DNA from 2 places in the Exiguobacterium sp. CH10 genome. Region 2 is predicted to be linked to the other one. Evidence: riboswitches for the same ligand, from Rfam matches in the RefSeq annotation. Region 2 holds a riboswitch; the other holds the start of a gene.

Region 1 (19,022 bases), 490 kb from region 2:
CGCGTCAATCGGAGAGATGGATTCAATCACAGGTCCACTCATCGGTCGCCCGAAATCAGCGACGTTCCGCACACTCGATGTCGTCGGAATCGACACGTTCGTCCACGTGGCGGGTAACGTCTACGAGACGCTCGAAGCTGGGGAAGAGAAGGACACGTTCGACGTCCCTTCAGAAATGAAGCAACTCGTGGAAAAAGGTTGGATCGGACAGAAAGCCGGTCAAGGTTTCTATAAGAAAGAAGGAAAGGTCATTCAGGAATTGAATCTTCAAACGTTCGAATACGAACAATTGAAAGCGATTACAGGTCCTGAGCTCGATCAAATCAAATCACTTCCTGGTTCGAAAGCGAAGTTGAAAGGTGCCATCTTGAACAAAGGTCGCGTCGGACAACTGCTCTGGCCAATCACGGCGAAGACGCTCGCTTACTCGGGGCGTCTTACTGGAGAGATTGCAGACACAATCGTTGCGATTGACGATGCGATGAAGTGGGGCTTCGGTTGGAAATTCGGACCGTTCGAAATGTGGGATGCCCTCGGTGTTGAAAAATCAGTCGAACGTATGAAAGCGGAAGGATACGACGTCCCGGCATGGATCGATGAGATGCTTGCTGCAGGTAACACGTCATTCTATAAGGGAGACCAGTATTACGATAAAGCGTCGAAGGCGTATGTCGAGAAGACCGTCAACCCGAAAGAATTGAAACTCAAGCCACTCGCAAAATCAAACGGCATCATCTTAGAGAACGGTGGGGCACGCCTCGTCGATATCGGCGATGACGTCGTCGCACTCGAATTCACATCACCAAACAACGCAATCGGTGTCGACATCATGCAGATGATCGAACAGTCGATTGATCGTGTCGAGAAAGACTTCAAAGGAATGGTTCTCGCGAACGACGGCAAGAACTTCTGTGTCGGCGCGAACCTTGCGATGATGCTCATGGAAGCAGAAGACGAGAACTGGTTCGAACTCGATTGGATCATCAACAAGTTCCAACAAGTCGTTCAAAAGATTCGTTATTCAAGTCGCCCGGTCGTCGCCGCACCATACGGCATGACGCTCGGTGGCGGAACGGAAATCAGCTTACCGGCAGCACGTATGCAAGCTGCGCTGGAGACATACATGGGTCTCGTCGAAGTCGGTGTCGGTCTCATCCCAGGTGGGGGCGGAAATGTCAACACGTATCGTCGTCTCCTTGAACAGACGCCAAAATCGATGCAAAACATCGAGAAGGCGGCGCAACAGACGTTCGAGAACATCGCGATGGCGAAAGTATCGAAGTCGGCATTTGATGCGAAGACACTCGGTTACCACCGTGCAGTCGACGGGATCTCGATGAACCGTGATCACTTGACGTTCGATGCGAAACAGACGGTACTTGAACTTGCCGATGGGTATACGGCACCGGTTCGTGAGAAATTGCCAGTCGTCGGTCAAACGGGTAAAGCGACGCTCGAACTCGCGGCGTATGAAATGTTCTACGGCGGTTATATTTCAGAGCATGATTTGAAGATTGCGAAGAAACTCGCACATGTCATCAGTGGTGGCGATTTGGCGTACGGTACGCTCGTCGACGAACAGTACTTCCTCGACATCGAGCGTGAAGCCTTCTTGAGCCTCATCGGGGAGCCGAAGTCACAACAACGGATGCAACATATGCTCGTGAAAGGCAAACCACTACGGAACTGATAAAGGGGGACATAACAGATGAGGGAAGCAGTCATCGTAGCCGGCGCACGGACGCCGGTCGGAAAAGCAAAACGCGGTTCGTTCCGTAACGTTCGTTCGGACGAGCTCGCGGGATATGCCATCAAGGCAACGCTTGAGCGTTCAGGATATAAAGGCCCGATTGATGACGTCATCATGGGTTGTGCGATGCCAGAAGCGGAGCAAGGGATGAACATCGCTCGCTATGCGGCGGTCCGGGGGGGACTGTCGCACGAAGTTCCAGCGATCACCATCAACCGCTACTGCTCGTCAGGTCTTCAAGCCATCGCGGATGCGGCGGCAAAAATCATGATCGGTCAAGCAACGGCGATCATCGCCGGCGGTATGGAATCGATGAGCCAAGTACCGATGGGTGGTCACGTCATCCGTCCAAACCCACACATCATGGAGACGGCACCTGAGTACTACATGAGCATGGGTCACACGGCAGAGCGTGTCGCGGCCGAATATAACATCTCGCGCGAAGACCAAGATGCGTTTGCTATCAACAGTCACCAAAAAGCGGCTGCAGCGATCGCGGGTGGCAAGTTCCAGGAAGAAATCGTTCCTGTGACGGTCATCGAGCACGTGCTCGGTGAAGACGGTAAAGTCGCAGAAGTGGAGAAAGTCGTGAAGCATGACGAAGGTGTCCGTGCCGATTCGACAATTGAAGCACTCGGTAAACTTCGCCCAGCTTTCAAAATCAAAGGATCGGTCACGGCGGGTAACGCCTCACAAGTGTCAGACGGAGCGGCAGCAGTCCTCGTCATGGATCGTGAAGAAGCAGAACGCCAAGGGTTACAACCGATGGCGAAGTTCCTCTCGTTCGCAGTCGGTGGTGTCCGTCCGGAAGTGATGGGAATCGGTCCAGTCGTCGCCATTCCAAAAGCACTCGAAATGGCTGGCGTGAAGTTAGAAGAAGTCGGATTGTTCGAGTTGAACGAAGCGTTCGCGAGCCAATCACTCGGTGTCATCCGTGAACTCGGAATCGATCCATCGAAAGTGAATGTGAACGGCGGCGCCATCGCCCTCGGTCACCCACTCGGGTGTACAGGAGCAAAACTTTCTGTTTCGATCTTGCATGAGATGAAACGACGCAATGAGAAGTATGGGGTTGTCACGATGTGTATCGGCGGCGGAATGGGCGCGGCTGGTGTCTTCGAATTACTTTAAGGGGGAATCGGATATGGAACGTACAGAACATGAATTGATTAAAGGCGGTAGCTTTGTCATTGACGCACTCGACGCATCGCGTCTCTTCACACCAGAGGATTTCTCAGATGAGCATAAAATGATTGGTGACACGACAGCAGGATTCGTCGATGATCGCGTCATGCCAGTCCTCGAGCGTATCGAGAAGCACGAGTTCGACCTTTCAGTCGAATTGTTGAAAGAAGCAGGCGAGCTCGGTCTCCTCGGAGCAGACGTTCCAGAAGAGTACGGCGGCTACCAACTCGATAAAATCTCATCTTCGATCATCACGGAGCGTTTCGCGAAAGCTCGTTCGTTCGCACTCAGCTACGGCGCACACGTCGGAATCGGGACACTCCCGATCGTCTTCTTCGGATCAGAAGAGCAAAAGCACAAGTACTTGCCGAAACTCGCGACAGGAGAATGGATCGCGGCTTACGCGCTCACGGAGCCAGGCTCAGGGTCTGACGCCCTCGGTGCGAAAACGACGGCTGTCTTGAACGAAGCAGGCACGCACTACGTGTTGAACGGTGAGAAGCAATGGATCACAAACGCTGGCTTCGCGAACGTCTTCGTCGTCTATGCGAAAATCGATGGCGACAAGTTCAGTGCCTTCATCGTCGAGCGTGACTTCAAAGGAGTCTCAACTGGCGCGGAAGAGCAGAAGATGGGAATCAAGGGATCGTCGACACGTACGCTCATCCTTGAAGACGTCGAAGTACCAGTCGACAACCTTCTCGGTGAAATCGGAAAAGGTCACGTCATCGCCTTCAACATCTTAAACGTCGGTCGTTACAAACTTGCAGTCGGTGCGGTCGGTTCATCAAAACGTGCGTTCGACCTTTCGGTACAATATTCGAACGAGCGCAAACAGTTCAAGACACCAATCAGCCAATTCCCGCTCATCCAAGAGAAATTGGCAACGATGGCAGCGAACATCTATGCGATGGAAAGCTCAGTGTATCGTACGGGCGGCTTGTTCCAAGATAGCTTGGATGCACTTGGTGACGAGAACATGCGCGACGGATCAAAAGTGGCACAAGCGATTGCTGAATATGCGATCGAATGCTCACTCAACAAAGTATTCGCTTCTGAAACGTTTGACTACGTTGTCGACGAAGCGGTCCAGATCCATGGTGGATACGGATTCATGGCAGAGTATGAAGTCGAAAACCTCTATCGTGACTCACGCATCAACCGCATCTTCGAAGGAACGAACGAGATCAACCGTTTGATCGTTCCGGGTACACTTCTCAAGAAAGCGATGAAAGGTGAATTGCCGCTCCTCGCAGAAGCACAAAAACTTCAAAAAGAGCTCATGAGCTACATGCCGCAAGAATTGGATGGCTCACCGCTCGCACGCGAGAAGATGCTCCTTTCGAACATGAAGAAAATCAACTTGATGGTCGCAGGTACAGCGGTTCAGAAGTACCAACAAGACCTTCAAAGCGAACAAGAAATCTTGGCGAAGATTGCAGACATGATCAGTGCCATCTATGCGCTTGAAGCAGCCATCGCTCGTACAGACAAAGCGATCGCACGCACAGGCGAAGAGAAGAACACGCTCAAAGTCCGCTACACAGAAATCTTTGCGGAACAAGTGTTCAAACAAGTCGAACTCATGGCGAAAGAAGTATTGTATGCAGCGGCGTCTGGTGACGAGCAGCGCATGCTTCTCTCGGCAATGAAGAAGTTCAGCCGCTATCAGCCGATCAATGTGATCGGGACGAAGCGTGAAGTCGCTGCGAGCCTCATCAAAGCGAACAAGTTTATCGTGTAATTCAATCGACAGAAAGGGTGGACCGGACGCGGTCGGCCCTTTCTTTTTTTGACCTCTGCCACGTACAATAGAAACGAGGGGGAGAGACGATGAGAACACGCGATAGATTGCTTGAACGAATGGAACAAATCGGAGAATCGGTTGCCGCACACGAAGGGACGCTGATGTTGCTGGCATTAGGGTCGATTGGACAAGAGACGGAGCGGTTGGATGATTATTCGGACCTCGATTTCTTTTTAATTGTCGAGGACGGGCAGAAGGCACGCTTTATCGACCGACTCGACTGGCTTGAAGTCGAGCCGCTTCACTATCAGTTTCAAAACACGAAAGACGGACATAAGATTATGTATCACGATGGCATCTACGGTGAATTCGCCGTCTTTGAAGTACATGAACTCGCAGCGATCGCCTATACACAAGGACGCGTCGTCTGGCGACGGGACGAAGCACTCGACGTGTTTGCGACACCGCGTCTTGAAATCGCGCGTGAAGCGACGGCTTACTACTATGAAGAAGCATTGACGAACCTATATGTCGGCTTGCTTCGGGAACGCCGGGGCGAGATGCTCGCCGGGTTCGAACTCGTCCAAGTTGCGGCCGTTCAAAACGTCTTGAAGGCGCTCGGTGGACAAGGAGACCCGTTCAACCCGACACGTCGGGTCGAGACGAGACATCCAGAGATGATTTCTTTCTTGATGGACGGGGTATTAGGATATGGCAAGTCGGGCGTCGCGGCGGCGGTCATCTTACGTTTTATCGAAGAGCGATATGAGGTCAACCCAACGATGAAACGAGAGATCGAACGGTTGCTTGAGACGTGAATTGATTTCTCTGAATATGCTACATTGATGAGAGAGGTGATGAACAGATGGTGACACTATACGGCTATCCACCATGCAGTACGTGTAAAAAAGCAGAAAAATGGTTGAAAGAGCAAGGGGTCGAGTATACATACGTTCATATCGTCGAATCGACACCGACGAAAGAAGAACTCGCCGAGCTGTGGAAACAATCAGACTTACCGCTTAAGAAGTTCTTCAATACGAGCGGGCAAGTCTATCGGAACGAAGGCATCAAAGACAAACTGCCAAATCTATCAGAAGACGAACAACTTGAGCTATTATCAAGCAATGGTATGCTTTTGAAGCGACCAATCGTCACAAATGGTGAAAAAACGACGGTCGGATTTTCAGAAAAGTCCTTTACGGACGTTTGGGGCTAAGTGCTATAATACAGATGTGAGTCTAATTTATTTGAGGGGGAAGTTAGGATGAGCAAAGTACCAGCAAATTTACGTTATTCAAAAGAACATGAGTGGGTAGAAGTGAACGGAACGAAAGCCCGCATCGGCATCACGGATTTCGCACAAAGCGAACTAGGGGATATCGTGTTTGTGGAACTCCCAGAAGTTGACGGTACAATCCTACTCGACGAGCCATTCGGTTCAGTCGAATCAGTCAAGACGGTCTCTGAGTTGTATGCGCCAGTATCTGGACGCATCACAGCAGTGAACGAAGACCTTGCCGATTCTCCAGAACTCGTCAACGAGTCACCGTTTGAAAATGCATGGATGGTCGAAGTTGAGTTGACGGAAGAGTCAGACCTCGACAAGCTCATGTCTGCAGAAGAATATGAAGCGATGATTCAAGGATAAGTAAAACCGGCCTCTCCTAATTGGAGAAGCCGGCTTTTTTTATGTTCACTCGAAATCGAGTCGGTAATGGTCCGATTTGACGAGCGTCGCCCGTTCGAACATACGATAGAAGAAAATCCCGAGCCCGACTGGAATAAGCCCGAACAAGACGATCACAAGAAGCACGTTGAACAAGGCGAACCCGCCCGGCATGAGATGTAGCGCGTTTATTGGTCCGATGAGTCCAGATACGCCAAACCCTGCGCTGATTGGAGTTCCCTCGATTCTTAATATACCAGCGAGCGCACCGAGGATGGCCGCGTTCGCCAAAATCGGAAGCATCATAATCGGGCGTCGGACGAAGTTTGCCATTTGAATCTTCGGCGATCCGAGGAAGTGGGCGATCGATGTACCGGTCGCGTTCGCCTGCCAACCCGCGATGGCGAGACCGAACCCGGCGGCGACGACGCCGAGGTTTGCCGCACCGGCTGCAACGCCTGATAGACTGATGGCCGTCGCGATCCCGACAGTCGAAATCGGCGAGACGATGATGAGCGAGAACGCCATCGCGATCAAGATGCCCATGAGAACCGGTTGAAGATCCGTCATCGTCATGATGAGGTATCCGATGTATGTCGTGATCTGTGAAATATACGTCAATAAGAAGGCACCGATGCCGCCTGCGACGACAATGACTGTCATCGGCATGACGATGACCGTATACGTCTTCAAGTGGGGAGCGAGCTTCATGACAAGAATCGTAGCGATCGCAGCGGTCACACCGGCTGTGATCACGTCACCGATTCCGGCCATCACGAACGCACCTTCATTAATTCGAACGGCGCCACTGCCGACATAGGTTGCGATGGCAATCGTTCCTGCCTCTAAAATCGATCGTCCGAACTGCATCGCGACGGCAAGACCGATAATGGCCGGGAGGAGGCGCATCGCAATCGTCGTCGCATCCAATATGAATTGAAGAGACGGAAAATAAGGGAGTATAGCTTTCGTGAGTTCACCGAGCAGCGCGCTCGGGATGAGGGCGATCAGAATCGCCATGCTGAGACCGTTTAAGACGTTCATCGTAAATTGCTTTGTCGTACCAGTTGCTTGTTCCGTCATCATTCATTCACCTGTCCTTCTTCTTTGCTGTTATGTACAAAAGCGATAAAGTTAAAACCCATATTATTCCTATCAGACAGAAGAGTCAAGAGAATCATTGAAAAATTCTGAAATTTCACGAGAGCACGATTTTTGAACGGGACTCGAACGACTATTATAATGATAAGAGAGGTGAGAAAAATGATTACAGACGGATACTTATATATATACGCCCCAATGTGTGGTACATGCGCTGTCGCGGAGAAAATGTTGACGGTTGTCGAGGCGATCGACCCTGAAATTCAGATTGAAAAGCGCGATGCGAACTATATCCCAAAAGAACTTGAAGCTTATCAGGTGATGAGCGTCCCAGCGCTGTTAAAGCTTGAAAATGGCGAGGTTCGGGATCGTCTTTACGCTTTTCAAAACGTTCAACACGTCCTCTCTTTCGTAAAGTGAGAGAGGAACATTAGAATAATCTGAAAATTTTAAATAATCAGTTGACACAGAAAGTTCACGAATGGTATATTCATTACAACATCTTACTTGAACACAAAATAGGACGCGATATTCCCGACATCAAGACGTTTTGGTGAAGCCGCTGCTACCTTTATACGAATACACGTCAGTCTTCCCTTCGATTGTCCCCCAAAAAAATCAAGCGAAGAAAGACGTTCCGTATAATCGCACGGTCCAAATCAAGATCGAGTGATGATTGGTGAATCTCCCCCATATAAGGATGTAAATCTTGAACGGGCAAAAGATTTTCATCTATGGGCTGTCCTTCCGTGACTCAAGGTGCTACGTTCTGTGTCGTCCTCGGACGGCACCTTTTTTTGATTTTTTTGAAAAAATGATTTGACAGCAGAAAAAGCTGTCGCTATGATAAAGCTAATCGAATACACAACACTCTTATCAAGAGAGGCTGAGGGACTGGCCCTATGACGCCCAGCAACCGCGGAGCAATCCGAAATGGTGCTAATTCCAGCAAGGTGAGAAACCTTGAGAGATGAGAGCAATCGTTGTCCGTACGATAAAGTGCGCACGTTTGCTCAAACGTGCGCACTTTTTTTGTTGTCAGGAGGGAAAGGAATTGATTCAATTACGAAACGTCGCCAAATGGTTCGATACGAAGAATGGTCGTGTCCAGGCGGTGGATGATGTGTCACTAACGATTGATCGCGGTGAAATTTTTGGAATAATCGGATATTCGGGGGCGGGGAAGTCGACGCTCATCCGATTGCTCAACCGTCTCGAATCACCGTCTAGCGGTGAAATCGAGGTCGCCGGGAGTGAGCTCACGAAGCTCAGCCCGAAAGAATTACGAGGAGTTCGCAAGAACGTCTCGATGGTCTTCCAGCACTTTAACCTTCTGTGGTCGCGCACGGTCGCAGAAAACATCAGCTTCCCACTCGAATTGATTGGGGTACCGGCAAGTGAGCGGAAGCGTCGGGTTCAGGAACTCGTCGAGCTCGTCGGATTATCAGGTCGTGAAGACAGCTATCCGTCACAATTATCCGGCGGTCAAAAACAGCGAGTCGGGATTGCCCGCGCGCTCGCTACAAATCCAGAGGTGCTCCTCTGTGACGAAGCGACAAGCGCGCTCGACCCGAAGACGACGGATTCGATTCTTGAACTGCTCGTCAGCATCAATAAGAAGCTCGGATTGACAATCGTCCTCATCACGCATGAGATGCACGTCATCCAAAAGATTTGTCATCGCGTCGCCGTGATGGAGGCAGGGAAAGTCGTTGAGACAGGTCAAGTCTCTGACGTGTTCCAACATCCGGAGCAGCCAATCACAAAAGAATTCGTGAAACAAATCGGGGCAGTCGACGATCTGTCGCTCACGTTCGAACATTTGAAAGCACGCTATCCGAGTGGGCAAATCGTCAAATTGAAATTCTTGAACGAAACGGCAGAACAACCGATTTTGTCTGACGTCCTTAAGACGCACGACATCGGATTCAACATCATCGGCGGGAACGTGACCCAGTCACAAGTCGGTGCGCTCGGCACGCTATTCATCCAATTGATTGGGGAAGCACGAGAAATCGAACGCGCCATCGCGTCGATTCGTTCGCAATCAGTAGAAGTGGAGGTGGAAAGCGATGTTTCCTAACGTAGACTGGCAAATCATGATGGAACAGACATGGGAGACGTTGTACATGACGCTTGTCGCGGGTGTCGCGACGTTTGTGATTGGACTCGCTTTAGGTTTGATTCTTTATATTACAAACGAATCGCTATTATTGAAGAATCGTCCAATTTACGTCTTCGTCAGCGCGATCGTCAACGTGTTCCGTTCGATCCCGTTCATCATCTTAATCATCTTACTCATCCCGTTCACGTTGTTCCTGCTCGGTACGATGCTCGGTTCGACGGCGGCGCTTCCGGCACTCATCATCGGAGCGGCACCGTTCTACGCCCGAATGGTCGAACTTGCCCTTCGTGAAGTCGATCGTGGCGTCATCGAGGCAGCGGAATCGATGGGCGCGACGAAATGGCAAATTATTTATAAAGTCTTGATTCCGGAAGCTCTTCCGGCAATCGTTTCAGGACTCACGGTGACCATCGTTGCAATCGTCGGTTATACGGCGATGGCCGGTGTCGTCGGAGGCGGCGGACTCGGGAACTTGGCCTTCTTGGAAGGGTTCCAACGCTCACAAAATGACGTCACGTTTGTGGCGACGGTGCTCATCTTGATCATCGTGTTCGTCATCCAGTTCATCGGTGACCGACTCGTCACAAAAATTGATAAACGTTCAGCTTAATTACACATACACCATTTGGAGGGATTCATAATGAAAACTTGGAAAACAGTACTCGGATTGACAGCTTTATCAGCATTCACAGTTCTCGCGGCTTGCGGCGGAGAAGAGGCAGAAACAGGTTCTAGCGATGAAAAAACATTGATCGTCGGTGCGTCGAACGTACCGCACGCTGAGATTTTAGAGCACGTACAAGAAGAATATGAAGCAAAAGGCTACAAACTCGAAATCAAGAAGTTCCAAGACTACGTGCTTCCGAATAAGACGCTCGCAAGCGGTGAGCTCGATGCGAACTACTTCCAACACGAGCCGTACCTTGAGTCACAAATGGCTGAAAACAAAGACTACAAATTCGCATCTGCGGGTGGTGTTCACATTGAGCCAATCGGTGTCTACTCACAAAAATACAAATCGCTCGACGAACTTCCTGAAGGCGCAGAAATCATCATGAGTTCATCGGTCGCTGACCACGGACGAATTCTCACGATGCTCCAATCAGAAGGTCTCATCACACTTGCTGAAGGCAAGACGGTCGATGCGACAGTCTCTGACATCGTCGACAATCCGAAAGACTTGAAGTTCAAAACAGACGTTGAAGCAGCACTTCTTCCGACAGCTTACAACAACGGAGAAGGCGATGCGGTCCTCATCAACACGAACTACGCAATCGACGCAGGTCTTAACCCACTTGAAGATGCCATCGCACTTGAAGGCGAAGACTCACCATACGTCAACTTGATCGTCACACGTGAAGGGGACGAAGAAGATGAGCGCGTCAAAGCACTCCTCGAAGTATTGACTTCTGAAGAGACACAACAGTGGATCTTAGACGAATACAAAGGTGCGGTCGTACCGGTACAACAATAAGCAGTCTCGACTCAGGGGTCATCCCCTGGGTCTTTTTTTGTCTAGTGTTCTTTCATAAAGAGAAGTACACTACATATATGAAAGAAAAGGGGGGATTTGGATGAAGCTCAGACAGATTCATCCACTGACGTGGGGCGTCCTGTTCGGGACATTTTTTGCACGACTGGCGACGTTTTTTGTCATGCCATTTTTTGCAATCTATCTGGCCACGCTCGGCTTTTCGGCGAGTGTGATTGGAACAATCTTTGCCGTGACGGCACTTTCGGGTCTGTTCATGAGCTTCTTTGGGGGGACACTCTCTGACCGATATGGGCGAAAACAGCTCATGTTGATCGGCATCGTGCTCAGTGCCGTCACGTTCGCTGGTCTCGCGCTCGCGACCGAACTGTTTTGGTTTTATATGTTATCGATGTTGATGGGCATGTCGCGATCTTTCTTAGAACCGGCTTCGCGGGCACTCATCAGTGACACGACGCAGGCAGACCAACGGGTCATCGTCTATAACGTCCGTTACTTCATGATCAATATCGCCGCGGCCATCGGGCCACTCTTGGCGGTCGTCTTATCGCTCACCGGAGTGAAGACCGCATTCTTTGTCGTGACGGCAGTATACATATTGTATGGAATCATCATCTCGATCTTGTTTTATAAGTATCCGTTTGAAGAAGGAGACGGGGTCAAAGCACGGCCACGCTTGACGGAGACGTTTCGCGTTTTACGAGACGACCGGACATTCCGTGCAGTCATCATCGGGATGATTTTCGCGATTATCGGTTACAGTCAGTTCAATTCGACGCTTCCTCAATTCATCGCGTTACGCGACGGGTTAGAAGACGGTTCGAGATTGTTCGCTTACTTATTGACGACGAACGCAATCACGGTGCTCATCGTGCAATATCCGATTATGCGTTTCGGGATTCGTGTCTCTCCGATCAAGTCACTCTTTTTTGGAATCTCAACATTGTCGTTCGGACTCTTGCTCATCGGATTTGCGACAGTGGAGTGGGTGTTATTCGTTGCGATGGCCATTTTCACGGTCGGCGAAGTGTTGATGTTCACGATGACAGACGTATTGACGGACGAACTGGCTCCCGAACATTTACGGGGAACTTATTTTGGGGCGATGGGATTGACGTCACTCGGTCAGACAATCGGACCGATTATCGGTGGGGTGTTACTCGATACGTTTGGCCAATCATCGCTTCCGGTGTTCGGAAGTTTGGCGGTGTTGACGGGATGTGGTGCCTTCTTCTTCGCGGCTGCTGTGAGGGAGCGGAAAGCCGTCCTCGCACTTGTCGAAGAGAATGCCGGATAATGTCTTGATTTCCTACTATTAGCATTCTCAACTTTTATCATTTTATTGAGAATGAATTCTAAGGTGAGTCGCTTGAAATAAAAAAATGACTAGTCTAAGATTAGAATATATCTAATCTACGCCATTCACTATGGCGAGAAAATACGGAAGGGGTATCCGAATGTCTAACGTACCACAAATGAAAATTGATGACCTCCGCGTCTCAATCGAAGGAAAAGAGATTGTCAAAGGTCTTAACCTAGAAATTAAAGGTGGCGAAATTCATGCCATCATGGGTCCAAACGGGACTGGTAAATCAACACTCGCATCAGCACTCATGGGTCATCCACTTTATGAGGTCACTGGGGGAAGCGTCGAATTAAACGGCGAAGATGTCCTCGAGATGGAAGTCGACGAGCGCGCACAAGCAGGGATGTTCCTTGCGATGCAGTACCCGGCTGAAATCAGCGGTGTGACAAACGCAGACTTCTTGCGTTCAGCAATCAACTCACGTCGTGAAGAAGGTCAGGAAATCTCACTCATGAAGTTCATCCGTGAACTCGATGCGAAGATGGAACTTCTCGAAATCCCTTCAGAAATGGCACACCGTTACTTAAACGAAGGATTCTCAGGTGGTGAGAAGAAGCGTAACGAAATTCTTCAAATGATGATGATCCAACCGAACATCGCCATCTTGGATGAAATCGACTCAGGTCTTGATATCGATGCCCTTAAAGTTGTCGCAAAAGGTGTCAACGAAATGCGTTCAGAAGAGTTCGGCTGCTTGATCATCACGCACTACCAACGTCTCCTCAACTATATTGAGCCAGACTTCGTACACATCATGATGGACGGGAAAATCGTCATGTCTGGTGGCAAAGAGCTCGCACAGCGACTCGAAGCAGAAGGTTACGACTGGGTGAAGCAAGAACTCGGAATGACAGTAGACACAGAAGCGTAAGGAGGCTGTACGATGACCGTACAATTTGAATTGGATGCACAAGCGTTGTCGGCACGTGCAGAAGCGCTCGGCGGACCAGCATGGATGGTCAACCGTCGTAAAGAGGCAGCAGAACTTGCGCCGACACTTGCTTTGCCAAAAGTTGAAAAGATTAAGATTGATAAGTGGGACTTCGCAGCAGGTGATGTCAATCTCGAACCGAAAGACGGTTTGACAGCTGACATCGAATCACTTCTCGGAGACCACCGGACAAACGTGCTCGTTGAACGCAACGGTCATGTCGTCTATAACGAATTGTCGATGCCAGAAGGCGTCTTGTTCATGGGAATCAAAGAAGCGATGGAGCAACACCCAGAGCTCGTTGAGAAATACTTCATGACGGAAGGCGTACGTGTCGATGAAGAGCGTCTTTCGGCGTTGAACGCTGCCCTCACAAACGGTGGGGCGTTCATCTACGTACCGAAAAACACACAGTTGAAAGATCCGCTTCAAGCGATCTTTACGATGGAACAGGCGAACGGTGCCCTCTATCACCACACGATTCTCGTCGCTGACGAAGGTAGTGAAGTGACATACATCGAAAACTTCCTTTCTGGTACGAACGAACCGCACACGGTCAACGTCGTGACGGAAGTATTCGCTGGAGAGAACGCAAAAGTCGTCTTCGGTGGTGTCGATCAGCTCGCTGAATCTGCACTTACGTTCATGAACCGTCGCGGTGTCGTCTATGCGAACGGTCGCCTTGACTGGGCGCTCGGTCACATGAACGACGGGAACTCGGTCGTTGAGACGAAGACTCACCTCGTCGGAGACAACACGTATTCGGATACAAAAGCTGTGACAATCGGTCGCGGTGCACAAAAACAAAACTTCAACATCCGTACCGACCACTTCGGAAAAGCATCTGAAGGGTTCATCTTGATTCACGGTGTCCAAAAAGACGCAGCTACTGCGATCTTCAGCGGTACATCGATGATTCACCACGGTGCGTCAAAATCGAACGGTGTTCAAACAGAGCGCGTCTTGATGCTCTCTGAAAAGGCACGTGGGGATGCCAACCCGATTCTTCTCATCGATGAAGATGATGTTATGGCAGGTCACGCGGCATCAGTCGGCCGTGTCGATGATGTTCAATTGTACTACTTGATGAGCCGTGGTTTGTCTCGCCAAGAGGCAGAGCGTTTAATCATCCACGGATTCTTGACGCCTGTCGTCGAAGAACTCGCGATCGATTCGGTCAAAGACCGTCTCCGCGAAGTCATCGAAGGGAAAGTACGTTAAGATGTTGAACGCCTCGATTCGTGAACAGTTTCCGATTTTAGATCAGGAAATCAATGGACACCCGCTCGTTTATCTTGATAGCGCGGCGAGCTCACAAAAGCCGCTCGCTGTCATCGAGGCGATCGAGGACTATTATCGTCGCAACCATTCGAACGTGCATCGTGGCGTCCATACGCTCGGGACGCAAGCAACGGATGCGTATGAAGGAGCACGCGAACGCGTCCGTTCTTTCATCCATGCGGCGGTTCCTGAAGAAATCATTTTCACACGTGGGACGACGACGGCCATTAACTTGGTCGCGTCGAGCTACGGAGATGCGAATGTCGGTGAAGGCGACGAAATCGTCCTCACTCCGATGGAACACCATGCGAACTTGATTCCGTGGCAACAACTTGCCAAGCGCAAAGGCGCGACGCTTCGTTACGTCGAACTCACGTCGGACGGACGTGTCACACTGGATGCCGTTCAAGCCGTCTTATCGGATCGGACGAAAATCGTCGCGATGAGCCACGTCTCAAACGTGCTCGGTACAATCAATCCGATTGCCGAAGTCGCTCGACTCGCACATGAGAAAGGTGCTGTCATGGTCGTCGATGCCGCACAAAGTGCACCGCATCGTAAACTGGACGTTCAAGCACTGGACTGTGACTTCCTTGCCTTTTCTGGACATAAGATGCTCGGACCGACTGGAATCGGTGTCTTATACGGAAAGAAACAACTTCTCAAAAACATGGAACCGGTCGAGTTCGGTGGCGAGATGATCGACTATGTCGATTTGTATGAATCGACGTGGAAAGACATCCCTTACCGCTTCGAAGCGGGAACACCAATCATTGCTGGGGCGGTCGGACTTGCGGCAGCCATCGATTTCTTAGAAGAAATCGGGCTTGAGAACGTCGAAGCACACGAACGTGAACTCGCTTCTTACGCGATCGAGCAGATGAAAACGATTGAAGGAATCGAGATTTATGGTCCTGAAGATCGCGTCGGTCTCGTTACGTTCAACTTGAAAGACGTGCATGCGCACGACCTCGCGACCGTTCTCGATATGCAAGGCATCGCGGTTCGTGCCGGTCACCACTGTGCACAACCACTCATGCGTCTTTTGAAGCAATCATCGACGGCGCGGGCGAGCTTCTATTTGTACAACACAAAAGAAGAGGTCGACCGTTTCATCGAGGGATTACGTCAAACGAAGGAGTATTTCAATTATGAGTTTTAATAATCTCGACATGTTGTACCGCCAGGTCATCATGGATCACTATAAAAACCCAAGAAACCGTGGCGTCATCGAAGATGGCGTGACGGTGGACTTGAACAACCCGACATGTGGGGATTCGCTTCGTCTTCAACTACAAGTCGAAGACGACATCGTCAAAGATGCGAAGTTTGAAGGAGAAGGCTGCTCGATTAGTCTCGCCTCGGCATCGATGATGACCCAAATCGTCAAAGGAAAAACAGTAGAAGAGGCGCTTCAACTCGCTAACATCTTCTCTGAAATGGTTCAAGGCAAAGAGTACGACACGGATACGTTTGACCTCGGTGATATCGAGGCGCTCTCAGGCGTATCGAAATTCCCGGCTCGAATCAAGTGTGCCACGCTCGCGTGGAAGGCGCTTGAAAAAGGAGTAGACGAGGACGCGTAAGGAGAAGGAGGAGACCGATATGGCAAAGAACATGCCGGAAATTGGCGATTATAAATACGGCTTCCATGATCGGGACGTTTCGATTTTCCGTTCAGGCCGCGGCTTGACGACAGAAATCGTAGAGACGATCTCGCGCATGAAAGAAGAGCCACAATGGATGCTCGACTTCCGTTTGAAGTCGTTGGATCACTTCAACAAGATGGCGATGCCGACATGGGGCGGAGACCTCTCGGCACTTGATTTCGACGAAATCACTTACTATGTCAAACCATCTGAAAAGACAGAACGCTCATGGGATGAGGTACCAGAAGAAATCAAACGTACGTTTGACAAGCTCGGTATCCCAGAAGCAGAGCAAAAATACTTGGCAGGTGTCTCGGCTCAGTATGAGTCTGAGGTTGTCTACCACAGCATGCAAGAAGACTTCGAAGCCAAAGGTGTCATCTTCAAAGATACAGACACAGCACTCAAAGAAGACGAAGAAATCTTCAAAGAGTACTTTGGTAAGTTGATTCCGCCGACAGACAACAAGTTCGCGGCCCTCAACTCAGCTGTTTGGTCGGGTGGCTCGTTCATCTACGTACCAAAAGGTGTAAAACTCGAGCAACCGCTCCAAGCTTATTTCCGCATCAACTCGGAAAACATGGGTCAGTTCGAGCGTACGCTCATCATCGTCGACGAAGGCGCATCGGTTCATTACGTCGAAGGATGTACAGCACCGGTTTACACAACGAACTCGCTTCACTCAGCGGTCGTTGAGATCTTCGTCAACAAAGATGCATACTGCCGTTACACGACAATCCAAAACTGGGCGAACAACGTCTACAACTTGGTAACGAAACGTGCAGTCTGTGAAGCGGGTGGATCAATGGAGTGGATCGATGGAAACATTGGATCGAAACTCACGATGAAATACCCGGCTGTCATCTTGAAAGGGGAAGGCGCACGTGGGATGACACTCTCGATCGCCCTCGCTGGTAAAGGGCAGCACCAAGACGCTGGAGCGAAAATGATTCACCTCGCACCGAACACATCTTCGTCAATCGTCTCGAAATCGATTTCGAAACAAGGCGGAAAAGTATCGTATCGTGGAATCGTCCACTTCGGACGTAAGGCGAAGGGCGCGCGCTCGAACATCGAGTGTGACACGCTCATCATGGACAACGAGTCGACGTCAGATACAATCCCGTACAACGAAATCTTGAACGACCAAGTGTCGCTCGAGCACGAAGCGAAAGTCTCAAAAGTGTCAGAAGAGCAACTCTTCTACCTTATGAGCCGTGGAATCTCGGAAGAAGAAGCGACAGAAATGATCGTTATGGGCTTCATCGAGCCATTCACAAAAGAATTGCCAATGGAATATGCGGTCGAAATGAACCGTCTCATCAAGTTCGAGATGGAAGGTTCGATTGGATAATCGTGACTTTGAAACCAGCGAAGCTAAGCTTCGCTGGTTTTTTGTATAATGAAATAAGGAGGCGATAACGTGACCCATCGATTTTTAGTAGAGAGCCGAGAGATTTATTCATTCATGAATCCCATGCTTGTCATTTGCCCGAGATGTGGGGGACAGGCCGATGTGTGGGAAAAGAATGATGAGGTGCGCCTAAGTTGTCTTCATTGCAGTCATTTGCAAACAAAGGAGAGCGGTGCTAAATACGTCGGAGAAGCAATCGATGTTCATTTTAGCTTGCCGCTATTTTTACAAACAGGTTGTTGTGGTCATGTGTTATGGGCTTACAACCGTGAACACCTCAACTATATTAAGGATTATATCGAGGCGAAGATTCGGACGAGCGAGGGAACGAACCGTAGTCTCGAAAGTCGATTACCCGCTTGGATGAAAAGCAAGCGGAACCGTAAAGAAGTGTTACGAACGATTGAAAAATTAGAGCTTACGATAGAAGGTTCAACAGCATGAACCGACGAGAGGAAATCCAATACATAGAGAGACACCAATTGACATCGGTGATGAACGAGACAAAATGGCAACGTATCAATCGAGCTATTTCTGAAACGTTGACGCATGCGCCGCCGTATCAAATGAAATACTTAGGGGAGGATACGTTATTTCCAAGTGATTCGTTATCCGAGTATGAAATATTGTGGGGAGAGTGGGATGAAATCTGGCTGGAATCCCGTTTACGGTCCATCGAATGGATTCGTTTGCGACCAAGCGTACTGCTCTATAAGGGAGTGATTCTTGACCCAGACGTTTGTGATATGTCCACCGAACTCATTTCAATTTTAGAGAGAGAAAGAATTCCGTTCACCTTGGAAAGTGAGACAATTCAAATTTTCGGTTATATTCGGAATACAGGAATCTTTGAACCGAAGTAGGATATTTAACGTAATCATGTATTTTTCATGCGGCTTTTGTCGTTAAAGATGGAAGAGTCGGGTATGCTAAAAAGAGAATGATATATAGAAAGGAAGGATCTACATGACACGTATTCCGCATAAAGATGATATTGACCCGAAAGACATCACCCGCATCGCCGTGATCGGTGCCGGTTGGGTCGGAGTCAGTTTTGCTTATCAATTATCGACGGCAGCCCTTTGTGAGGAGCTCGTCTTAATCGACTCGAATCATGCCAAGGCGGAAGGGGAGGCAATGGACCTGAATCACGGCATCTCCTTTGCTCCGACACCGGTCCGGATCTGGGCAGGCGATTATTCGGATTGTAAAGACGCAGATATCGTCGTCATCACGGCAGGAGCCGCGCAAAAACTCGGCCAAACACGCATGGACCTCGTCGAGCAAAACGCGAAAGTCGTCCGCACCGTGA
Region 2 (12,265 bases):
CGCATCATTTTATTCTCGTGAATATGGTGTCGAACTCGACCCAGAACGAGAAGTCGCGATTTTGATCGGTAGCAAATCAGGCTTGATCACACTCCCACAATGCCTTCTCGAACCGGGTGACGGGATTTTACTCCCGAATCCGGGTTACCCAGACTACATCTCTGGAGCGCGGCTCGCAGGTGCAGAAATCATTGATTTGACGTTAAAAGAGGAACACGGCTTCCTTCCGGACTATTCAACACTCGACCCGTCCAACGCGAAACTCATGTATTTGAACTACCCGAGCAATCCAACAGGGGCTGTCGCGACTCCGGCTTTCTTTGAAGAGACCGTCGCGTTTGCGAAGAAGCATGATGTGATGGTCGTCCACGATTTCGCTTATGGAAGTATCGGGTTCGACGGTTATGTTCCACCGAGCTTCCTTCAGGCAGATGGTGCGAAGGAAATTGGAATTGAAGTATACACAATGTCGAAAGCGTTCAATATGTCGGGATGGCGGGTCGCCTTTGCTGTTGGGAATGCGGATATTATCGAAGCCATCAACACGTATCAAGATCACGTCCACGTGTCTGTCTTCTCGGCCATTCAAGAGGCAGCCATCGTGGCGTTAGAATCCCCACGTGACTTACGTGACGACCTAGCCTCACTTTACGAAACAAGACGAAACCGATTGATTGACGGGTTGCGCCGGGCAGGATGGGAGATTGAGGCACCGAAGGGTTCGTTCTTTGTATGGGCGAAAGTACCTGAGGGGGATGCAAAATCGTTCTCGACAAAATTACTCCACGAGGCGGGTGTTGCCGTCACACCAGGCTACTTCTTTGGAACAGAGGGAGAGCACCACATCCGTTTCGGTCTCGTATCGTCTGAACAGAAGATTGATGAAGCGGTAGAACGGATTGAGAGACTGTTTGCAGCTTATGAGGAGGTACATTTGTGATACGTCAAGCCGTGCTCGAATATGACCATTCGAATGATGCGCTCGAGGACCTTCATACGGTGATCGGGAATCGGGAGGCACTCATTTTGAGAGGATTGAACGGATACGGTGAAGCGGTACGCGTATCCCCTCGTCTAGCAGAAATTCCGAGTGTACGATTTTACGGTGAATGTTCAGACGAAGAAATAAATCGTTTGAATGCCTATCGACCCGACGTATGGATTGCCGTCGGCGGAGGTAAATTGATCGATACGGCGAAGCGGATTGCGGCCATTCAGTCGGTGCCGCTCATTGTCGTCCCGACACTCGTGTCAAACTGTGCCGCCTTCACACCTCTTAGCGTCATCTATACTGAGGAAGGATCCTATATCCGTTATGATACGTTTTCGGTCGTCATCGAGCGCGTCATCGCAGATGAACGACTGTTACGTGATTCACCTTACGACTATTTCAAAGCCGGCGTGATCGATACGGTCGCAAAGTGGTTCGAGGCCCGATATATTAGTGGGACGACATCAAAGGATGCAGGGATTCAGTCAGGGTTATCACTTGCTGCGCAGTGCGGGAAATTGATGGACTTGTCGATTCATGAACAGGACTTTCGTCGTTATGGAACGGACGTCCGATATATCGTCGACCATGTCCTCGCAATCGGTGGTGCGGTTGGTGGGTTCGGGGATGCCGGCACACGTGTTGCTGTCGCGCACGCCGTTCATAATGCGCTCAGTCGCTTTGATTCGACTCATCATTGGTTACATGGGGACAAGGTCGGGTTCGGATTGATTGTTCAAGAACGATTGATTAGGTCCGATGAAGCCATCCTTTTAGAGAGCTGGCTTGCATCCATCGATGCGCCGACTTCACTTACCCAACTTGGGATTCGTCCTGATCAAGTCGAAGAGTTGGTCACTTCGATCGTCGAAGAAATCACGATTCAAGGGATTCGGAATCTCGAAGATTCAGAGCAGTTAAAAGAAATTCTCATCAATCTACAAGAAGTGGTTTACAAATAATGCTTTTATCAGTAATATAATAACAAAATAATAGAACCGATTGCTTATCAAGAGTGGTGGAGGGACTGGCCCGATGAAACCCGGCAACCAGATCAGTATGATCATGGTGCTAATTCCAACAGACGAGACGTCTGGGAGATGAGCGTGTCCGACTTTCACTTGTCGTGCCCGCCGCTCTTCGTGAGTAGCGGGCTTTTCATTTGGAGGAGGAACTATTCATGAACATCAAACAAAAAACACTTTTGGCAGGTACGTCATTCCTTGCAGCAATCGCACTTTCCGCGTGTGGACAATCCGAGGCGAGCGAGACGCTCAGCACGGAAGAGCTGACGATCGGCGTGACCGGTGGCCCACACGAGCAGATTGCAGAGAAAGTACAAGAACTCGCGAAAGAGGACGGTCTTGAGATCGATATCAAAGTATTCAACGATTACAATACACCGAACACGGCCCTTGACGAGGGAAGCCTTGATGTGAACAGTTACCAGACGTTATCGTTCCTCGAACTACAAAAGTCAGACAAAGGTTATAAAATTGACGATGTGTTCAAGACCGTCGCTTTCCCGATGGGTCTTTATTCTGAGAAGTTGACAGATATCAAAGATTTAAAAGAAGGGGATAAAGTTGCCGTCCCGAACGATCCGGCAAACGAACTTCGTGCCTTGCGACTATATGAAACAGCAGGTCTGATCACATTAAAAGAAGGTCTGACGGATAAAGCAACAAAACGAGATATCGCAGAAAACCCGCTCAATTTAGAATTTATCGAGCTTGAAGCGTCGCAGCTTCCCACACAGCTACCGGAAGTAGCCCTTGCAGCCATCAATACAAACTTTGCGATGGGAGCAGGTCTCTCCATCAACGAGGATGCCCTGTTCCATGAGGACACGGTCGACAACCCATATCCGAACTATGTGGTCGTCCGCTCGGTCAACAAAGAAGATGAGGTCGTTGAGACATTGAAGTCTTACTACCATTCGGATGAAGTACGTGCCTTCATCGAAGAAGAATTCAATGGATCTGTCGTACCAGCGTTCTGAGGAGGGATTTGATGATTGAACTGAAACAAATCACCAAGCAATTTCACGTCAATGGAGATACGATCACCGCGCTCGACGACGTCTCCCTCACAATCAAGAAAGGGGAGATCTTCGGCATCATCGGCCGAAGCGGTGCTGGGAAGAGTACTCTCATCCGGATGATCAATCTATTGGAACGTCCGACAGCAGGTGTCGTTGAGATTGAGGGACAAGATATCACACAATTAAAGAAAAAAGAACTCTCTTCGCTACGTCAGCGAATCGGTATGATCTTTCAACATTACAACTTATTAAAGACGGCGACCGTCGAAGAGAATGTCGCCATCCCGCTCCGCCTCGAAGGGCTCGGAAAGCAAGTCATCCGTGAACGGGTCGACCGCTATCTCGACATCGTCGGTTTATCTGAACATCGGAACCACTATCCTGAACAATTGTCAGGCGGACAAAAACAGCGCGTCGCCATTGCACGAGCGCTCGCACATGAACCGGACATCCTGCTCAGCGACGAGTCGACGAGTGCCCTCGACCCTGAAACGACCGAGTCGATCTTAGAATTGTTGCTCGAGATTAACCGAGAACTCGGATTGACCATCTTCTTGATCACGCATGAGATGGAAGTAATTGAACGGATCTGTGACCGGGTCGCCGTCATCGATCACGGCAACATCATCGAACAAGGGAATGTATTGGATGTCTTCTCAAACCCGAGACACGAAACGACGCAGCGGTTCTTGAAGACGAATCTCGATGTTCCGGAAGAAGTGGTGTCGGAATTACAGACGAGAGGCACGCTCGTTCATTTATCATTCATCGGTAGTCAAACGGAACAAGCGGTGCTCGCGCAGTTGACGAAACGTTTCGGGATCTTACCGAACATCATCGGAGGCGGCATCAAGAAATTGAAAGCCGGTCTCGTCGGGAACCTGCTCGTTCACCTTGACGGAGACCATGATCAAACAGAACTCGCTGTTCGTTATTTGAAGACGAGCGGTGTACACGTAAGGGAGGTATCGAATCATGCAACAGTTCTGGACAGACTGGGGTGACCTCATTTGGACGGGAACCATTCAAACGTTGACGATGACGAGCATCGCGCTCCTCATCTCGACACTGATCGGACTACCGCTCGGGACGTTACTCGTACTGACTAGACCGAACGGGCGTCTCGCAAACCGATTCGTGTACGGCGGATTGTCGAGCGTCATCAACGTCATCCGTTCGATTCCGTTCATCATTCTCTTGTTTTTCATCTTGCCGTTCACACGGTTCATCATGGGTACGACAATCGGGGTCCAAGGTGTACTTCTACCACTCATTGTCTTCACCGCACCATACATCGCACGACTCATGGAGTCTGCTCTACTTGAAGTCGACCGCGGGGTCATCGAGGCGTATGAGGCGATGGGCATCTCGACGAGAAAGATCATCTGGTACGTCCTCATCCGTGAGGCACGTTCTTCCATCGTTCTCGGATTGACGATTGCAACGATCGGGTTGATTGGTGCGACAGCCATGGCAGGTCTCGTTGGAGCCGGTGGGCTTGGAGATATCGCGTATCAATACGGACACCTTCGTTTCGAACCGGAAGTGATGTATGTGACGATTTTCGTCCTTATCCTACTTGTTCAATCGATTCAGTCATTCGGAAACCGATTGGCAGCCAAATTAAAACGAGCCTAAAAAAGAATCGTGTCGCCTTGGCGACACGATTTATGCGTTGTGGAGCAACCGTTTTAGTTCAGCGATGCGGTCATGCCGAGGAATGAACGTCCGAATCTCTTTCTCACTGAAACCGACCTGGATGCGATGATGGTCGAAGACAATCGGACTCTTCAGGATTTGTGGGTTTGATGCGACAAAACTGTACAGTTCGCGGATCGACATCTCGTCGAGTTTCTCAGCCGCTTGTTTATAGACGCTCTTCTGTACCGACAGCAAGTCGGTCGTCCCATTCTCAGTCAGACTTAGCATTTCTTTAAATTCACCAAAGGATAAGCCTTGGTCTGTCAATTTCTTTTCGATGAAGGGAATCTTTTGTTCCCGCAACCAATCAATCGTTTTTCTGGAAGAACTGCAGCTCGTATGCGTGAATACCGTGACCGTCACGACAACCACTTCTCCTTTACATCAGTTTGGTTCTAACTATTATCTCTTTTTATACGTTACGTTTCGTGATTATGTTTCAAATCACATACAGTTTCTTTTTGATTGAAAGCGACTTCGTTCGGGTACAGATTTCAAGAGGAATCACATAAGGAGGAATGAAGATGTTTGATTATACTGTACAGTCTGACCGTACTGTTGAGGACGTCATCGCCCGTCTTGGAGAAGCGCTGAAAGATGAGTCATTCGGTGTATTATGGGACTTTGATTTGAGCGACACGTTAGAGAAAAAAGGGCAGGCCATTGAAGGGAAGTATCGCATCTTAGAAGTGTGCAACCCGAAGGCAGCAAAAGAAGTGCTGTCACACCATTTAGAGGGAGGCTACTTCCTCCCTTGTAAAATCGCCGTGTTCGAAAAGGACAATCACACACAGATCGGCATGCCGAAACCGACAACGTTGATTCGCCTCATAGATGACGAATCGTTACAAGCCGTCGCAGCGGACGTCGAAGCTAGACTCCAACGTGCGATCGACCAAAGTAAATAATCGATGTACCATCCGCCCATGAAACATGGGCGGATTTTTTTCGTATAGGACAGTTAGATAATGGTAAAATTGGATAGAACGTTGACTGGAGGAGATATTTTGTTTAAAAGAGGGATTACAATAATACTTGGCGCTTCGTTGTTAAGCGCATGTGGAGCATCTGACATAGAAGTCATTCAATTAGATCACATAGAAAATCAATGGAATCTCGAGAGTTACACGAAAGAAGGAGAATTTGTTCAAGTACACGAAACGAGAGAAGTGCTTGAGGCATGTGAGGGTGAACGAACGGCGGAGCTAAATGGAGATGTCACTGTATATCAGACAGTGTTCGCAGGACGAAACGGGGTCGTGTCATCCATGGATCCGTACTCGATGAAAGTAGTTACCTATTTAGAAGGTGACGAACGATATGTTGTCTGTCGCGAAGATTATACGAATCAATGGATGGCGGAGACGATCGATAAGTTCCCGGACTTTGTAAATACATCTGAAGGAATCAGCGTCCCCCGATTACCTAGCCTTCATCAAACATCTTTATCCTCAAAAGATAAGCTAATGAAAACAGACGAACTGAACATCGATGAAATCGACATCATCCCGTTCCGAGATACATTACTTGAAATTGAACCGGCTCTATTTGGAGAGCTTGAACTAGAACTCGATGGTAAAGCGACGAGACATTCGCTCACTAGTTTTCAACCGACCGGAATCGATATGCCGCATCGACAGATTGCCATCGGACTCGATCGAAAAACATCTCAACCGTATATTCTTTTTTCATTCAATGAACGCTTTGTTTATCAGCAATTACAGTTTGAAGAACTAGAGGATCCTGCGTCAATAGAACAACAGTCCTTTGAAGAGTTAAGCGTCGACACCATCATCGAACCTGGAGAGATAAAAAAAGGAGAAGCGGTTCCCATATATACGTTCCATTACATGCGGGATGGTGAACCAGTGACTGAAACGATGACGGTTCGCTTTATTGAAGGTACGTTACTGAAAGAAGGCGAAGAACCCGATTCGATGCTTGAAGAGTGGATGCTGGACCAAGAAGACGGTTCAAGAGTCATTGCGCACCGTAAACCGTTTGACGGGAATTCACTCACTTATCCTGATTTCATCGAAATCTCGACGGAAGAATCTGAACAAGTCATGGAAGTATTGAAGGAGGCAGAACCGGTCGGCCGTAAGGGTGAACCTGCAGACTATCGATACTTGACGTTGATGGAAGGATGGAAAGGGCAAGAATTTGAAATCAGCTATAAACAGCGTTCAAAAAAAATCGACATCTATCTGACAGACCCGCTTCGCGAGCAGACATTTAAATTATCTAGTAAAGGGGCGGAAGTGTTCTTGGATATTTTCCCGGAGTACGAAAAATCATGATGAAACGACTATTATTCACGTTATGTACAGTTGGAATATTATCGGGTTGTGGTGGTGAAGAGGTAAATGTCGTCAAACTGGACCATATGCCATCACAATGGGATGTACGAGACATGAACAGCTTTACTACCGGGCCGGAGACGTGGGCGAGCGATTTACTCCTTGCATGCACCGATGACCCGGTTCCCCAAATTAATGAAGACGTCACGGTCTATCATTCGTATGTTTTGAACCGAAAAGCCATGATTTCGGACTACGATGCACATGCCTATAAGCTAGTGACGTATGTAAAAGGCGAACAGAACTATGTCATTTGTCAGGACGGCCTTTCTCCAAAGATGAGAGTCGGACTTGTTGAGAAGTTCCCTTCGTTTGTACAGGCTTCTGAAGGTGTCACCATCCCAAGTAACCCGACAATTGCAAATGGAACTCCGGAACAAGAAGAGAGTCTGAAGGAAAGCGATTATTCCGATGTTTTCGAGGATCCCGTCAATCTCATTGACGAAACGATGATTCAAGTGACCCCTTCCTTGAATGGAAGTATCCATTTAAACATCGGAGAGGACGAAGGGATCTTTCCGCTCTCAATCATTGAACCTTATCACGCGCAAATGGGAAGCATGACAATCGCACTCGGCTACGACGAACAATCCAAAGAGGCTTACATTTTCGCTAAGTCTGAAGGGGGCTTACTTTCCTATGACCCGGTCGTCATGATTTCCGAAAATGATTATTGGCAACCAAAGCAATTTGAAGGGCTCAAAGTCGAGCGGGTACTGCAAGCAGACTCGCTTGAACCCGGAGTCGAGACACCGGTTTACACATTCTCTTACATGGAGAACGGGAAACGTGTGACGGAAGATGTCCGTCTCACGTACACCGGTCGCGAATTTGCGACGGATGAATCGATCGAAGCAGACATAGAATCGAATCCCGCCGTACCAAGTGGTCCGTTCGTGTTCGTCCATAAAACTCCTTTAGACGAAAAAGCAACGATTGGTTACCCGAACGTGCTGCGGGCTGCAGGAATCGACATGTCTGATTTGATGGACGCAATCGATGAGGCAGAGCCGGTCAAGCGAAAAGGGGAGATAGAAGAGTACACGATGCTTACGTTCATCGACGGATGGGTCGGTCAGGAGTTTCAATTAAGCTTTCAGAGACGTTCGAAAAAGGTGGATGTGTACTTAACCGATCCAAAGCGAAAGCAGACGTTCAAATTGTCGAGTATGGGTGCAGAGACATTCTTCAGCTATTTTCCCGATTTGAAAGAGTAAAGGCGCCACTCGGCGTCTTTTCATTTGGCAAATACTTCAAACTCAAGATATTGACCTTCTATACAAAAAGGATGCAATGGATTGCTTCTCAATACGATAAACTGAGATTCACGATTTAGTACGAAAATCCTACGAAGAAGAAAGGTTGCTATCTTTAATGAGTACATTGAACCAAAAAGGAATTCAATCAGAAGACGTTTTTCGGTCCATCGAGACGAACATGGCGATGATTCGATTTGATCGTCAACGCCGGGTCGTCTATGTGAACGATACGTTCGCAAAAGCGATGAAATATAGACGCGAAGAGATGGTTGGCATGCAACACCATTTGTTCTGCCCTTCTTCCTTTGTCAATAGTTCGGATTATTCGGCATTTTGGGAGAAACTTTGGAGCGGATTCAGTTTCTCGGATAAAGTGGAGCGAGAGAATGCAAAAGGGGAAACCATTTGGCTCGAGGCGACGTATATGCCGATTTTCGAAGGGGATGATGTCGTAGGTGTCGTCAAAATCGCATCGGATATCACGGAGCGGCAACAGGTGATTGAGGATTATGCGTATCGCTTCAAATCGATGACCGATGTGCTCGATGAACGGGCGAAGACAGGTATGCAAGATACGAAAGTATTGAATGAGACGATTGAACGGCTTGCTAAAGATGCGGCGGACAACCTCCATGCCCTTCAGAACTTGCGTCGTCAAGCCGATGATATCGCGAAAATCGCACTGTCCATCAAAGAGATTGCCGCACAAACAAATCTATTGTCCCTGAATGCCGCCATCGAAGCCGCTCGCGCCGGTGAACATGGACTTGGATTTAATGTCGTGGCGACGGAAGTGCGGAATCTCTCCCGTATGGTTGAACGTGCGGTCGTCGACGTCAATTCAAATACGGAAGGGATGAACTTTGAACTACGAAAAATTGTAGAAGGTGTCACCGCATCCAATCAAGAAATTCAGTTGAGTGCAAAGACGATGGAACAAACGATGGATCGATTCCATGCGTTCGAGCAGGCCGCAGCCGAATTACATGATACGGCTGACACGTTCACTTCTAACTTATGAACCGATTGACCCTTTGATGGGTCAGTCGTTTTTTTTGAATTGTAATGTATGGCCGTTCTCCTTCAACCAAGCTTTCGCTTGATCTGTTTCTGGATATACGGTACGTAACGTGTTCCAAAATGAGGCAGAGTGGTCGAAGTGGACGAGATGCACCCATTCGTGAGCGATGACGTAATCCATCATTTCTTTTGGTGCGAGCATAAGGCGGACGTTGATGGAGATGGTCCCATTTGAACTACATGACCCCCAACGTGTCTTTTGGTGACCGATTCGAATCTTTTCCGCTTTCACGCCTAAGATTCTTTCGTAAGTCGGTGCCCGCTCAATCACATATTCAAGCGCACGTTCGCGTAGCCATGCCTCATAATGTTTAGACAGGGTGTTTTCGTCCCATGTCCTCGGGACGAAAAATGAGGAACCGTCATGTCTAAGTGTCGTGCCATCATCTTTTTTGGTCGGATAGCTTTTTCCATGAAAGACGAGCCCCTCATCAAGAACAGACGTCTGTTTCGGAAGGTTGTGCCATGTATGACGAATCCATGTGTCGTGCTCTTCTAAAATGCGATCGACGACTCGTTTTGACAAACGTGCTGGGATACGTAGCTCGATGCCATTTGGTGTGACATAAAATGCGGCTTTTTTTCTTCGCTTATGTTTGACGATGTTGACGTTCATACATTACCTCCTCTCTATATCTCGATTGAGTATAACGAAGTCGGCAAGAAACTGCCATGCTTTTTTGGCACGCAGTCGAATCAACTTTGATACAGTAAGAGGAGGAGGGATGAACATGAAATCAATTTTACAACAACAACTTGAACGTACAGGTACGAATTCAGTGAAGTGGGATGGGTTGGAGCGTTGGTTCCATCTGTCAGAAGAGGTGTTGCCACTCTGGGTGGCCGACATCGATATCCGTACGGCACCGTCTATTTCGGAGGCACTCGCCAACAAAGCCGCACAAGGAGAATTCGGCTATACCTTGTTCGCGCCTGAAGCGCAGGAAGCGGTTCGGTCTTGGTACGGGCGACGTCACGATATGGAGCTTGATCCGAAGCATGTCTTATTCTCAAGTGGGGTCGTCCCCGCATTGACACATATCGTCGAGGCATTGACGGAAGTCGGGGATGGTGTTGTCATTCAGTCACCCGTCTACCCACCGTTCCATGAACTCGTCGTCGGTTCGAAGCGACAGGTGTTCGATGCGCCATTGAATGAGAACGATGGACGCTATGAGATGGACTTTGTCGCCTTGGAGGAAGCGATGAAACAAGCGAAACTCTTCTTGCTCTGTTCTCCGCATAATCCGGTCGGACGTGTCTGGACGAGAGCAGAACTGGAAAAGGTCGTCGAGCTTGCAAATCAATATGATGTCATCGTTGTCGCAGATGAGATTCATGCGGATTTGACGTTCCCTTCTCATAAACATACCGCAATCGGCTCACTCGATCCCCGCGTCATCACGGTAAGCGCCCCCTCAAAAGCGTTTAACATCGCAGGATTATTTGCGTCCTACATCATCTGTCCGGTTGATGAGTGGCGGAAGCAAATCACGAAAGTACAGAACAAACATCACGTCCTCCCGACGCCGTTTGCCAATACGGCTATCATCGCCGCCTATACAGACAAACGTGCGGAGCAATGGCTCGATCAATTGCGTGAAGAACTCGAGCAACAAATGAGCGAGGTCATCGACTCGATTGAAACCAATCTACCGATGCTCCGTACGGCGCGTCCTGAGGCGAGCTATTTATTGTGGATCGACTTTTCGGAGCTCCCGATGTCTGCCGAGGAGAGAAAGTCTTGGCTACATCAAGACGTACGAATCTTCTTGTCACCGGGTACTCCGTTCGGTCCTCAAGGTGAAGCGTTTGAACGGATGAATATCGGGACGCGTCGCGAATTGCTAGACGAGGCAATCCAACGTCTCAGCACGCAAATGAAGCGAAAAGCGTTTGTGTAAAACGAGAATCGGGAAAAATTCACAATGAGATGATGAGAGAAAGTGAGTGGATGGGATGGAGACGATCAACTGGAAGAAAAAAATGGAGGAACAGCTAAGGCGCAGTGGATTCACCTTGCAAGTCGAAAACATGTCCAATATTCGCTTGACTGAGATTCATGCGAGTTCTTCTCCGTTGATCTCTTATCCGCTCCGTGTCCGATTGTATGAGCGGATGGGCTGGCTCATGTGTACGGTCGATTCGCCGACTCTTGACCGAAACGAGGACCATCCCTTATTCGAGCGGATGGTGACAGCCGTATTCGAACGAATCGTACGTCATTTATACAACGGATATGGATTCCATGTGCTGACGTTCATCGGTGATACCGGAAACTATATCGCGCCTAAAGATTCTGAGACAGGCGAGGTCGTCCGTCTCGTCGCTCACCTATGGAATGACCGTTCCTATATCCATCTCGACACATTCGAGGAATATCCGGCCTTATATGTGACCCCACCGTGGGCCCACCAGGCGTATGCTATCGAGAGTACGGATGAGGAATGGGTCATTTACGCAGGTAGGGGCGGTAGACCATCGACCGATTATCGGGCGGATGGGGTCGAGTTAAAGCCTCATCGTCTGGCAGACGGCGAACTCTTCTTCCCGGTCGACCGTATCTCAAAACACAAAGGCACACTCGCTCTTGCCGAATGGCTCCGACTTGAGCGGAGAGAAGTTGAGGACTTTATGATGTCGTTCATGCAGACGATCCGAAAGTTCGATCCTTCCTTCGGATTCGCATGGGGTGGTACAGAGACGTTCTTTCACGGCGTGCCGGTCGAGCCATATGCGCAAGTATTCAGACTCGAGAGCGGGAAGCGTCGCTATCGCGTTATGAACAATACGGCGAAGCGATTGTTTGCGGTATCGGATGACCCTAACG

The links. A riboswitch is a leader RNA that binds a small molecule or an ion and turns the genes downstream of it on or off. The one in region 2 is predicted to bind S-adenosylmethionine.
Region 1: linked by a shared signal. The riboswitch ahead of KNP04_RS02985 (methionine ABC transporter ATP-binding protein) and the one ahead of KNP04_RS00465 (MetQ/NlpA family ABC transporter substrate-binding protein) in region 2 are both predicted to bind S-adenosylmethionine.

Annotation. Positions count from the first base shown of each region.
Region 1 is NZ_JACSKO010000001.1:566,268-585,289, reverse strand. It holds gene KNP04_RS03025 (3-hydroxyacyl-CoA dehydrogenase/enoyl-CoA hydratase family protein) at 1-1,690, shown strand, start outside; gene KNP04_RS03020 (acetyl-CoA C-acetyltransferase) at 1,709-2,881, shown strand; gene KNP04_RS03015 (acyl-CoA dehydrogenase family protein) at 2,895-4,679, shown strand; gene KNP04_RS03010 (hypothetical protein) at 4,769-5,500, shown strand; gene KNP04_RS03005 (arsenate reductase family protein) at 5,548-5,901, shown strand; gene gcvH (glycine cleavage system protein GcvH) at 5,950-6,333, shown strand; gene KNP04_RS02995 (PTS sugar transporter subunit IIC) at 6,379-7,434, opposite strand; gene KNP04_RS02990 (thioredoxin family protein) at 7,615-7,872, shown strand; SAM riboswitch class I at 8,323-8,429, shown strand; gene KNP04_RS02985 (methionine ABC transporter ATP-binding protein) at 8,507-9,535, shown strand; gene KNP04_RS02980 (methionine ABC transporter permease) at 9,525-10,187, shown strand; gene KNP04_RS02975 (MetQ/NlpA family ABC transporter substrate-binding protein) at 10,218-11,051, shown strand; gene KNP04_RS02970 (MDR family MFS transporter) at 11,152-12,366, shown strand; gene sufC (Fe-S cluster assembly ATPase SufC) at 12,545-13,306, shown strand; gene sufD (Fe-S cluster assembly protein SufD) at 13,319-14,587, shown strand; gene KNP04_RS02955 (cysteine desulfurase) at 14,589-15,809, shown strand; gene sufU (Fe-S cluster assembly sulfur transfer protein SufU) at 15,799-16,233, shown strand; gene sufB (Fe-S cluster assembly protein SufB) at 16,253-17,650, shown strand; gene KNP04_RS02940 (hypothetical protein) at 17,720-18,154, shown strand; gene KNP04_RS02935 (DUF6678 family protein) at 18,151-18,573, shown strand; gene KNP04_RS02930 (L-lactate dehydrogenase) at 18,677-19,022, shown strand, end outside.
Region 2 is NZ_JACSKO010000001.1:77,764-90,028, reverse strand. It holds gene KNP04_RS00475 (aminotransferase class I/II-fold pyridoxal phosphate-dependent enzyme) at 1-940, shown strand, start outside; gene KNP04_RS00470 (iron-containing alcohol dehydrogenase) at 937-1,953, shown strand; SAM riboswitch class I at 1,995-2,098, shown strand; gene KNP04_RS00465 (MetQ/NlpA family ABC transporter substrate-binding protein) at 2,172-2,993, shown strand; gene KNP04_RS00460 (methionine ABC transporter ATP-binding protein) at 3,005-4,039, shown strand; gene KNP04_RS00455 (methionine ABC transporter permease) at 4,011-4,673, shown strand; gene KNP04_RS00450 (Spx/MgsR family RNA polymerase-binding regulatory protein) at 4,704-5,099, opposite strand; gene KNP04_RS00445 (DUF302 domain-containing protein) at 5,261-5,644, shown strand; gene KNP04_RS00440 (hypothetical protein) at 5,744-7,036, shown strand; gene KNP04_RS00435 (hypothetical protein) at 7,033-8,313, shown strand; gene KNP04_RS15410 (methyl-accepting chemotaxis protein) at 8,471-9,376, shown strand; gene KNP04_RS00425 (M48 family metallopeptidase) at 9,398-10,051, opposite strand; gene KNP04_RS00420 (MalY/PatB family protein) at 10,167-11,339, shown strand; gene KNP04_RS00415 (hypothetical protein) at 11,422-12,265, shown strand, end outside.